Regions from separate parts of the Pseudoxanthomonas sp. SORGH_AS_0997 genome, predicted to be linked through region 2. Evidence: riboswitches for the same ligand, from Rfam matches in the RefSeq annotation. Region 2 holds a riboswitch; the other holds the start of a gene.

Region 1 (4,379 bases), 630 kb from region 2:
GCCAGGCGCTTGCGGAAGAACACGTCCTGCAGACCCATGCAGCCCAGGCCGACCGGGCGCCAGCGCAGGTTGCCGCGGCGCGCGGTCTCGATCGGGTAGAAGTTCAGATCGATCACGCGGTCCAGCTGGCGCACGGCCAGGCGCACGGTCTCGGCCAGCTTGTCGTAGTCGAAGTCGCCGTACTCGTCGAAGTGGCGGCCCAGGTTGATCGAGCCCAGGTTGCACACCGCGGTCTCCTCGTTGGAGGTGACCTCCAGGATCTCGGTGCACAGGTTGGACAGATGGATCACGTTGCCCGGACGCAGGGTCTGGTTGGACGCCTTGTTGCACTTGTCCTTGAAGGTCATCCAGCCGTTGCCGGTCTCGGCCAGGGTGCGCATCATCCGCGCGTACAGCTTGCGCGCCGGCACGGTCTTGCTGGCCTTGCCCTGCGCCTCGGCCTGCTCGTAGGCGCGCTCGAAGGCCTCGCCGTACAGGTCGGTCAGCTCCGGCACGGCCTTGGGATCGAACAGCGACCACGGCTTGTCCGCTTCCACGCGCGCCATGAACAGGTCCGGCACCCAGTTGGCCAGATTGAGGTTGTGCGTGCGGCGCGCGTCGTCGCCGGCGTTGTCGCGCAGCTCGAGGAAGTCGTCGATGTCCGCGTGCCAGGTCTCCAGGTAGACGCAGGCCGCGCCCTTGCGCTTGCCGCCCTGGTTGACCGCCGCCACCGAGGAATCCAGCGTCTTCAGCCACGGCACAATGCCGTTGGAATGGCCGTTGGTGGACTTGATCAGCGAGCCGCGCGCGCGCACGCGCGAGTAGCTCACGCCGATGCCGCCGGAGAACTTGGACAGCTGGGCGATGTCGCCGTACTTGGCGTAGATCGACTCCAGCGAATCCTGCGGCGAGTCCAGCAGGAAGCAGCTGGAGAGCTGCTCGTGCGTGGTGCCGGAATTGAACAGCGTCGGGCTGGACGGCAGGTAGTCCAGGTGCGCCATGCGCTGGTACAGCGCCAGGGCCTCCGGCACGTCCTCGCTCAGCGCGCTGGCGATGCGCAGGAAGAACTGCTGCGGGGTCTCGATCACCTTGCGGCTGTGCGGGTGGCGCAGCAGGTAGCGGTCGTACAGGGTGCGCAGGCCGAAGTACTCGAACTCGCGGTCCAGGCCGGCGTCGACGGCATCGTTGAGCTTGCGCGCGTTGACCTGCACGAAGTTCAGCAGGCGCTCGTTGATCAGGCCGACCTCATGGCCGCGGGCCACCGACTGGGAGAAGGCGTGGATCTCCTGGCCGGAGACCTCCTTGGCGATGAAGTTGGCCAGCAGGCGCGCGGCCAGGCGGCCGTACTCGGGCTCCTCGCCGATCAGCAGCGCGGCGGTGCGGATGGACAGCTCGTCCAGCTCCTGCGTGGTGGCGCCGTCATACAGGCCGGAGATGGTGCGCGTGGCCACGCGCATCGGATCGACCGCGTGCAGGCCTTCGGCGCAGCGCTGCACGGCGCGCACGATCTTGTTCAGGTCCACCGCCTCGCTGCCGCCGTTGCGCTTGGTCACGCGCATGGCCGTGGCGGTGGGCGGCGGGGTCAGCGAGAAGGCGGCGTCGGCCGGGCGCTGGGCCACGGCGGAATCGGTCTGGGTCACGGTCGGAACTCTCCATGCGTAGATGCACGCATTGCGCCTTCCCACGAGGGCGCAACTTAGGGCCGGGCGACCGAGGGTGAAACGGCGGCGTCGCAGAAGCCGCGACCGCACGAACGGCGTTCGTGGTCGGGCCTTGCGTCACCAGCCGTCTCTCCCTCGAAAGACACCGCGGCCGGCGCCGCGCGAGGTGCTTGCGCGCGACTGTCGGCAGGTCTTCGGACTGACGGGCGTGAAGCCAGGACACAGTCCTGCTTCTCCTAACCCACCGCTTCCCAAGGCCACCGGGGGCCTCAGTGCAGATGGCGGGGTCGTTCCCAATCACCGCTGCGGGGCAGTGCCGGAGTGGGCCGCAAGGCCGCACCGGCTTCCCTTTTCATCCCCGCGGCTTGTGGCCGCGAGGAACCGACGACCCCAAGATAGTGGGGTCACCCACGCCCGTCAACGCCAAATGTAGTGACAAAAGGGAAGGTCCTGATGCCATGCGGGTTTCACGGATTTCTGGCCCGTGGAGCATTCCCGGCCGGTGTGCGCTGCAGCACGGTTGACGCGCCCTTGCCCGTCGGTGTCCGATGTTGGGCAGGCACCTTCGGTCCCGTTGCGGACAACGGCACCCCGAGCGCACGCGCGCCCCTTCCGCCCACGAAGCCCCTGCCATGCACGATCACACCCTGTCTTCCCCGTCCGCGCTGCGGCGCCTGCTGCCGTGGCTGCTAGCGCTGGCCGCCCTGCTGCTGGGCGCCTGGCTGCTGCAGGAAGTCCTGGCCCAATGGCCGCATCGCCCCGGCCTGCGCCAGGCGCTGCGCGACGGCCTGATCTGCGCCGCGGCCACCGCCGCCGGCGCGCTGCCGGTGCTGGCGGTGCGGCGCCTGCCGCAGACGCTGGCCGACGGCCTGATGGGCTTCGGCGCCGGCGTGATGCTGGCCGCCACGGCCTTCTCGCTGATCGTGCCCAGCCTGCAGGCGGCCAAGGACCAGGGCTACGGCGGGCTGGGCGCGGGCGGGCTGGTCAGCGTCGGCATCTGCCTGGGCGTGGCGATGATGCTGACGATGGACCGGGTGATCCCGCATGCGCATCTGGACCAGCAGGGCCAGACCACGCGTGTGGGCGGCCTGCACCAGTGGCTGCCGCCGCAGGTGACGCTGTTCGTGCTGGCCATCACCCTGCACAACATCCCCGAAGGCATGGCGGTAGGCGTGGCCTCCGGCTCGGGCATGGCCAACGCCGAGCCCTTCAGCCTGGCCATCGCGCTGCAGGACATCCCCGAAGGCCTGGTGATCGCGCTCTCGCTGGCCACGGCCGGCGTGCGCCGCGGGCGCGCGGTGCTGATCGGCGCGGCCTCGGGTCTGGTGGAGCCGCTGGGCGCGGTGGTGGCGGCGGTGGCGGTGGGCGCGTTCTCCACCCTGCTGCCATGGGGCCTGGCGTTCGCGGCCGGGGCGATGCTGTTCGCGGTCAGCCACGAGGTCATCCCCGAGTCGCACCGCAACGGCCACGAGACCCTGGCCACCATCGGCCTGACCCTGGGCTTCTGCCTGATGATGGTGATGGACACCGGGCTGGGCTGATCAGCCGCCCGGCTTGAACCCTGGCGGCCCGAACAGCGTCCGCAGTGCCTGCGCGGGCGAGCGCACCCGGCGCAGGTCGGCCCACAGCCCCAGCCAGCCGTGCAGGGCGATCCGCACCGGATGGTGGCTGCGCAGCGGTTCGACCAGGCCGTAGCGCGGCGGCACGCCCGGCAGCTGCGCGCGGAAGCTGCCGAACATCCGATCGAACACGATCAGCACCCCGCCATAGTTGCAGTCCAGATACTCCGGGTTGCTGGCGTGGTGCACGCGGTGGTGCGCAGGGGTGTTGAAGACATATTCGATCCAGCGCGGCAGCACGCCGATCAGTTCGGTATGCAGCCAGAACTGGTAGAGCAGGTTCAGCGCCAGCGCGCCCAGCACCGCCGGCACCGGGAACCCCAGCCACACCAGCGGAGCGAAGAACAGCGCCTGCCCGGTGAGCTGGGCGGTCCAGCCCAGCCGGTACGCCGAGGCCAGCGTGTACTGCTCGGGCGAGTGGTGCACGCAGTGGTTGACCCAGAACCAGCGGATCCGGTGGTCGGCGCGGTGCATGGCGTAGTAGCAGGCCTCCTGGCCGACGAACAGCAGCACCCATTGCCAGGGCGCATCCATCGCCAGGGTCGTCAGGCGCCCCTGGTGCACCGCCAGCAGCACGACGCCGGCCACGCCGCTGCCGAGCACCAGGCCGACCAGGCCGCGGCCGAGCGCATCCCCCAGCGAGGCCCAGTAGCTCTTCCAGTCGTAGGCCAGACCGCGACGCAGGCGCAGCCAGGCTTCGAGCGCCGCCAGCAGCGGCAGCACCAGCGGGACCCAGCGCAGCCAGGACAGGTGCGGGCCAAGCAGGGACAGGACCATGGCCGCGGCCGCCTACTGGCCCGTCCCGCGTCGGGCGGCGGACAGCGCCTGGCCCGCCGCGCGCAGTTCGTCGCGCGACAGGGCGCCGTCGTGGTTGGCGTCCAGCGCGTCGAAATGTTCGAACAGGCGCGGCAGGCTGGCCTGGGCTTCGCTGCGCTGGATCAGGCCGTCGCCGTTGGCATCGGCGGCCTTGAGCTTGCGCGCCATCTGCTGGCGCCCGGCCGAGGCGGCGCTGTCGTTGGCCTGCTGCGCCAGCAGGCAGGACGGGGCCAGCGCGAGCAGCGCCAGCGTCAGCGCGGGGAAGAGCGTCTTCATGGGCAGGTCTCGATCGAAAGGGCGCGCC
Region 2 (4,379 bases):
CGGCTCTTCTCTGCAAACCTTCCTGGGCGAAGGCTTACTGCTTGGCCTGCCAGCGCACGCTGACGGTGTACTCGCGGCCGGGCTGGTTGTACCACTGGACGGTCTCGTAGTCCTTGTCGAACACGTTGGCGGCCTTGGCCAGCAGGGTCCAGTCGCGCGACAGGGCGTACTCCAGGCGCACGTCCATCGTGCCGTAGCCGGCCAGGCGCTCGGTGTTGGCCGCGTTGTCGTAGCGCTTGCCGGCGGCGTTGCCGGTCAGGCCCATGCGGAAGTCGCCGATCGCATAGTCCAGGTCCAGTCGCGCGGTGTCGCGTGCGCGGCGCGCCAGCCACTTGTCGTGGTTGGCGCCGTCGCCGTCGTCGCGCGCATCGGCGTGGCTGAGCTGGGCGTTGATGTCCAGCCCGGCCAGGGTGACGAAGCCGGTCAGCTCGGCGCCGCGGATCCTGGCCTTGTCCACATTGACGATGTTGAAGGCCGTGTCGTAGCCGATCAGGTCCTCGATGCGCGTCTCGTAGGCGTTGAAGGTCCAGTTCCAGCCCTGGCCGTACTGCGCCAGGCCCAGGTTGAGCGACTTGCTCTTCTCCGGCTTGAGGTTCGGATTGCTGAAGCCCGGGTAGTACAGGTCGTTGAAGTTGGGCGCCTTGAAGCCGGTGCCCGCGTTGGCGGTGAACTTGAAGCCGTTGCCGAAGCCGAAGCCATAGCCCAGGCTGCCGGTGGTGTGCGAGCCGAACTGTTCGTTGTCGTCGTTGCGCACCGAGGCCTGCAGCGCGTGCGCGCCGAAGCTGCCCTGGTACTCGGCGAACACGCCGGTGTTGTCGCGCGCGTCGATGTCGTAGGGCGTGGTGCTGGTGACGCGGTCGTTCAGCCAGTCCACGCCCAGGGTGAAGGTCTGGCCTTCGGCGAAGCGGTAGTCGCCCTGCGCCGAGGCGGTGTCGCGGCGGGTGTCGAAGGTGCTGACGAAGCTGCGCGTGCCGGTATCGGCATCGGCGAAGTAGTTGTCGGCCTGGTCGTCATTGCGGCCGGCCTGCACGGTCAGCTGGAACGCCTCGCTCGGGTTCCAGCGCAGCTTGCCGCCGGCCACGCGCTGCAGGCTCTTGGCCTCGTTGCCGCCGAACAGGGTGCCGTCGTATTCGTTGTAGCTGTCGGCGTTGAGGAAGTTGCCCTCCAGCGCCAGCGTGTCGGTGACGTCGATCCCGGCGCGCAGGCCGAAGGAGGTGTTGCGGTAGCCGTCGCGGTCCGGCTCGTCGGCGTAGCAGCCGGCGCCGAAGGGATGGGCCGCATCGCCGGCGGTGCCGCGGCAGGCGTTGATGCCGTCGGTGTCCTGGTAGCCGCCGTTGGCCGACAGCCAGCCGCGTTCGCCGCGATAGCTGAAGCCGGCGCTGTGGTCGCGCAGGCCATGGCTGCCGAAGCCGGCCTGGGCGTAGGTGGTCAGGCCCTTGCCGCCGCTGCGGGTGAAGATCTGGATGACGCCGCCGATGGCTTCGGAGCCGTACAGGCTCGAGCGCGGGCCGCGCACGATCTCGATGCGCTCGATCTGCGACACCGGCAGGTCCTGGAACGCGGCCAGCCCTGCGGTGACCGAGCCGATGCGCACGCCGTCCACCAGCACCAGCACGTGATCCGATTCGCTGCCGCGCAGGAACACGCTGGTCAGCTTGCCCGGCCCGCCCTGGTTGGCGATGTTGATGCCGGCGCGGCCGGCCAGCAGCTCGGGCAGCGAGGTCGCCTGGCTGCGCTCGATCTCCTCGCGCGAGATGACCTGCACGGGGACGAGACTGTCCTGGACGGCGACTTCGGTGCGCGTGGCGGTGACGCTGATCTGGTCCAGATCGGTGGCGTCGTCGGCGGGCCGCGCCAGGGCGGTGGCGGAAAGGCTCAGGCCGATGGCCAGGCAGAGCAGGGTGGTCTTCATGTGGGGAACTCCGTCGCGCGCCTCGCACGTGCAAGGCAGGAAAGTCGCGGCGACGGAAGGCAACACAGGCGGACAGCGCGCACGGCAAGGCGTGGGCGCGGCACGCGCGACGCCCTCCGCATCGCAACCGGTGGTGGGTTCGGTACGAACCCGTGCTGCTCAGGCCGGTCTCCGGGCTTGCGAGCTGGAAGGCACTCCTTCCGCCGTCGCGCCTTCCCGCGTGCGCTAGGGCACGCAGTGGCCGATGCGTTGGCATGGCTCGCTTACCGTTGCGGGGGCAGCGCCGGATTCGTCCCGTGGCGGGGCTCACCGGCTTCCCGTTTCAACCTGGACGCGATGGATGCGCGGCAGGTCACCTGAAAGCGGCGCGGATTGTACGCGATCCGGCGCCTGGCGCGGCGCTCAGTCGCTGTCGCGGCCGGGGCTGTCGAAGAAATCGAACGTGGGTGCGGCGCCGCCTTCCTCATCGTGGCGGGTGGTGGTCACCGGTGCGGCGGCGGGGCGGCCGCGCGGAGCGGGCAATGCGGCGGCGGCGACCTCGACCTCGGCCACCATCTGCTGGCGGCGGGCGTCGGGCACGTCCTGCCAGTGGCAGCCCAGCAGGGCGCCTTCCAGGGCGTAGAGCAGGTTGAGGCTAGGGCGGAAGCCGGCGCGCTTGATGCGCATGAAGGCTTCCACGGGACCGGCCGCGCGCAGGTCCTCTTCGGTGCGCAGGCCGACCTGACGCAGCCACGCAGCGGACTTGGGGCCGATGTTGCGCAGCTGCGTGGTGCTCACGCCAGGGCGTCCACGAAGGCCGCGGCGATGGCTTCCAGGCCGCGCTGGTCGTCTTCGTCGAAGCGGCCCACCTGGGGGCTGTCGATGTCCAGCACGCCGATCAGGGCGCCGTCTTTCACCAGCGGCACCACCAGCTCCGAACGCGAGGCCGCGTCGCAGGCGATATGGCCGGGGAAGGCTTCCACGTCGTGGACGCGCTGGGTCTGGCGGGTGCTGGCCGCCGCGCCGCACACGCCCTTGTCCAGGGCGATGCGCACGCACGCCGGCAGGCCCTGGAACGGCCCGACCACCAGCTCGGTGCCATCGAAGAAATAGAACCCGGCCCAGTTGAAGCCGGGCAGTGCGTGGTAGAGCAGCGCGGCGAGGTTGGCGGCGTTGGCGATGCGGTCGGTTTCCCCGTACATCAGGCCGCGCGCCTGCTCCAGCAGCTGCGCGTATTGCTCGGGCTTGGTCCCGGAGAGGGTCTGGGTCGCGAATGACATGTCGTGGATTCTACGACGCATGGCGCGCAGACCGGCCATGGTTGTGCAGGAAACGCTATGTCCCCGGTGCCCGCGGCGCGGAAAGCTTGGTTCTTGCGATCGAGGATCGCGGGGGCGTGCGCGTTCTGGCTTCGGTTGGGCAGCGGTCCGGCGGGCGGTGGCCGCTTTTCCCTCAGTCGGGGCGTCCTGCCCTGCCTTAAGGCGCTCGGCTTCCTGCCTCGCTCGTCGCGGCCCCCGCCCGCCGGCCCGCTGCCGCGCGCGTCGAGATGATCGGCTTCGGTCGAAAGAGGTCCTGCTTGGTTCACTGGGGAGCCTCGACCGTTCGGGCCCGTGGCGGCGCGCTATCGGGCTCCCATCTCCGTGGGAGCGACTGTCTCCTCAATCTGTAGAGCGGAGCTTGTGGCAATCCCCTTTTGGGGACTCCGCTGCTCTTCGTTCGGTTCATGGGAGGGCCCCAGCGGAGCGAGCTCCGCTCTACAGGCTCCCACCGAACACGAGCGGAGCGAAGAGCGGTCGGCGAAGCGTGTTTCCCGGCCCTGCACCCTGGTGGCGGAGACAAAAAAAAGGCCCGACAGGGGGAGGGACCTGTCGGGCCTGGATTTGTGCGGGGGGAGGGACCCACACAAATGGGGGTTGCGTGGCGCGGCGCGCCGGCGCGAGAACTGCTGTTGCGACGCAGCATAACGCCGGACTTGGTGCGATGCAACATCCCCTGTCGGTACGACCGACGAACGGTCGGCCGCGGGTCGATGACGCGCCTTGGTGTCAGTCCGCGCGCGGTCCGCGATAGCGGCTGCCGGCCGTGCAGGTCTCGTGGACCACGACCTGGCTCAGCATCGGCAGGGCGGGCTTGAGGTGGTCCCAGATCCACTCTGCGATGCGCTCGCTGGTCGGGTTGTCCAGGCCCTCGATGTCGTTGAGGTAGTGGTGATCGAGCCGTTCGTAGAGCGGCTTGAAGGCCGCCTTGACGTCGGCGAAGTCCATCACCCAGCCGGTGTGCGGATCCAGCGGGCCGGTCAGATGCAGTTCGACGCGGAAGGAATGGCCGTGCAGGCGGGCGCACTTGTGCCCCTCGGGCACGTTCGGCAGCCGGTGCGCGGCCTCGAAAGTGAAGACCTTGAAGATGTCCATGGCGGGCAGTCCGGGGCCGGCGCGTGGGCGTCGGCGGTGAAGGAAAGGGGACGCGCCGGCCTGCGGCGCGTCCCCGA

The links. Region 2 has a riboswitch for cobalamin ahead of btuB (TonB-dependent vitamin B12 receptor). Riboswitches for the same ligand answer to the same signal wherever they lie in the genome.
Region 1: it holds a riboswitch for cobalamin, as region 2 does, so the genes downstream of both, QE438_RS14195 (ribonucleoside-diphosphate reductase subunit alpha) here and btuB (TonB-dependent vitamin B12 receptor) in region 2, are expected to answer to the same signal.

What each region holds. Positions count from the first base shown of each region.
Region 1 is NZ_JAVIZI010000001.1:3,256,684-3,261,062, forward strand. It holds gene QE438_RS14195 (ribonucleoside-diphosphate reductase subunit alpha) at 1-1,619, opposite strand, end outside; cobalamin riboswitch at 1,808-2,041, opposite strand; gene QE438_RS14200 (ZIP family metal transporter) at 2,273-3,181, shown strand; gene QE438_RS14205 (sterol desaturase family protein) at 3,182-4,036, opposite strand; partial or broken gene QE438_RS14210 (hypothetical protein) at 4,049-4,219, opposite strand.
Region 2 is NZ_JAVIZI010000001.1:2,624,554-2,628,932, reverse strand. It holds gene btuB (TonB-dependent vitamin B12 receptor) at 35-1,912, opposite strand; cobalamin riboswitch at 2,057-2,287, opposite strand; gene QE438_RS11500 (TfoX/Sxy family protein) at 2,315-2,689, opposite strand; gene QE438_RS11495 (GAF domain-containing protein) at 2,686-3,171, opposite strand; gene queD (6-carboxytetrahydropterin synthase QueD) at 3,937-4,302, opposite strand.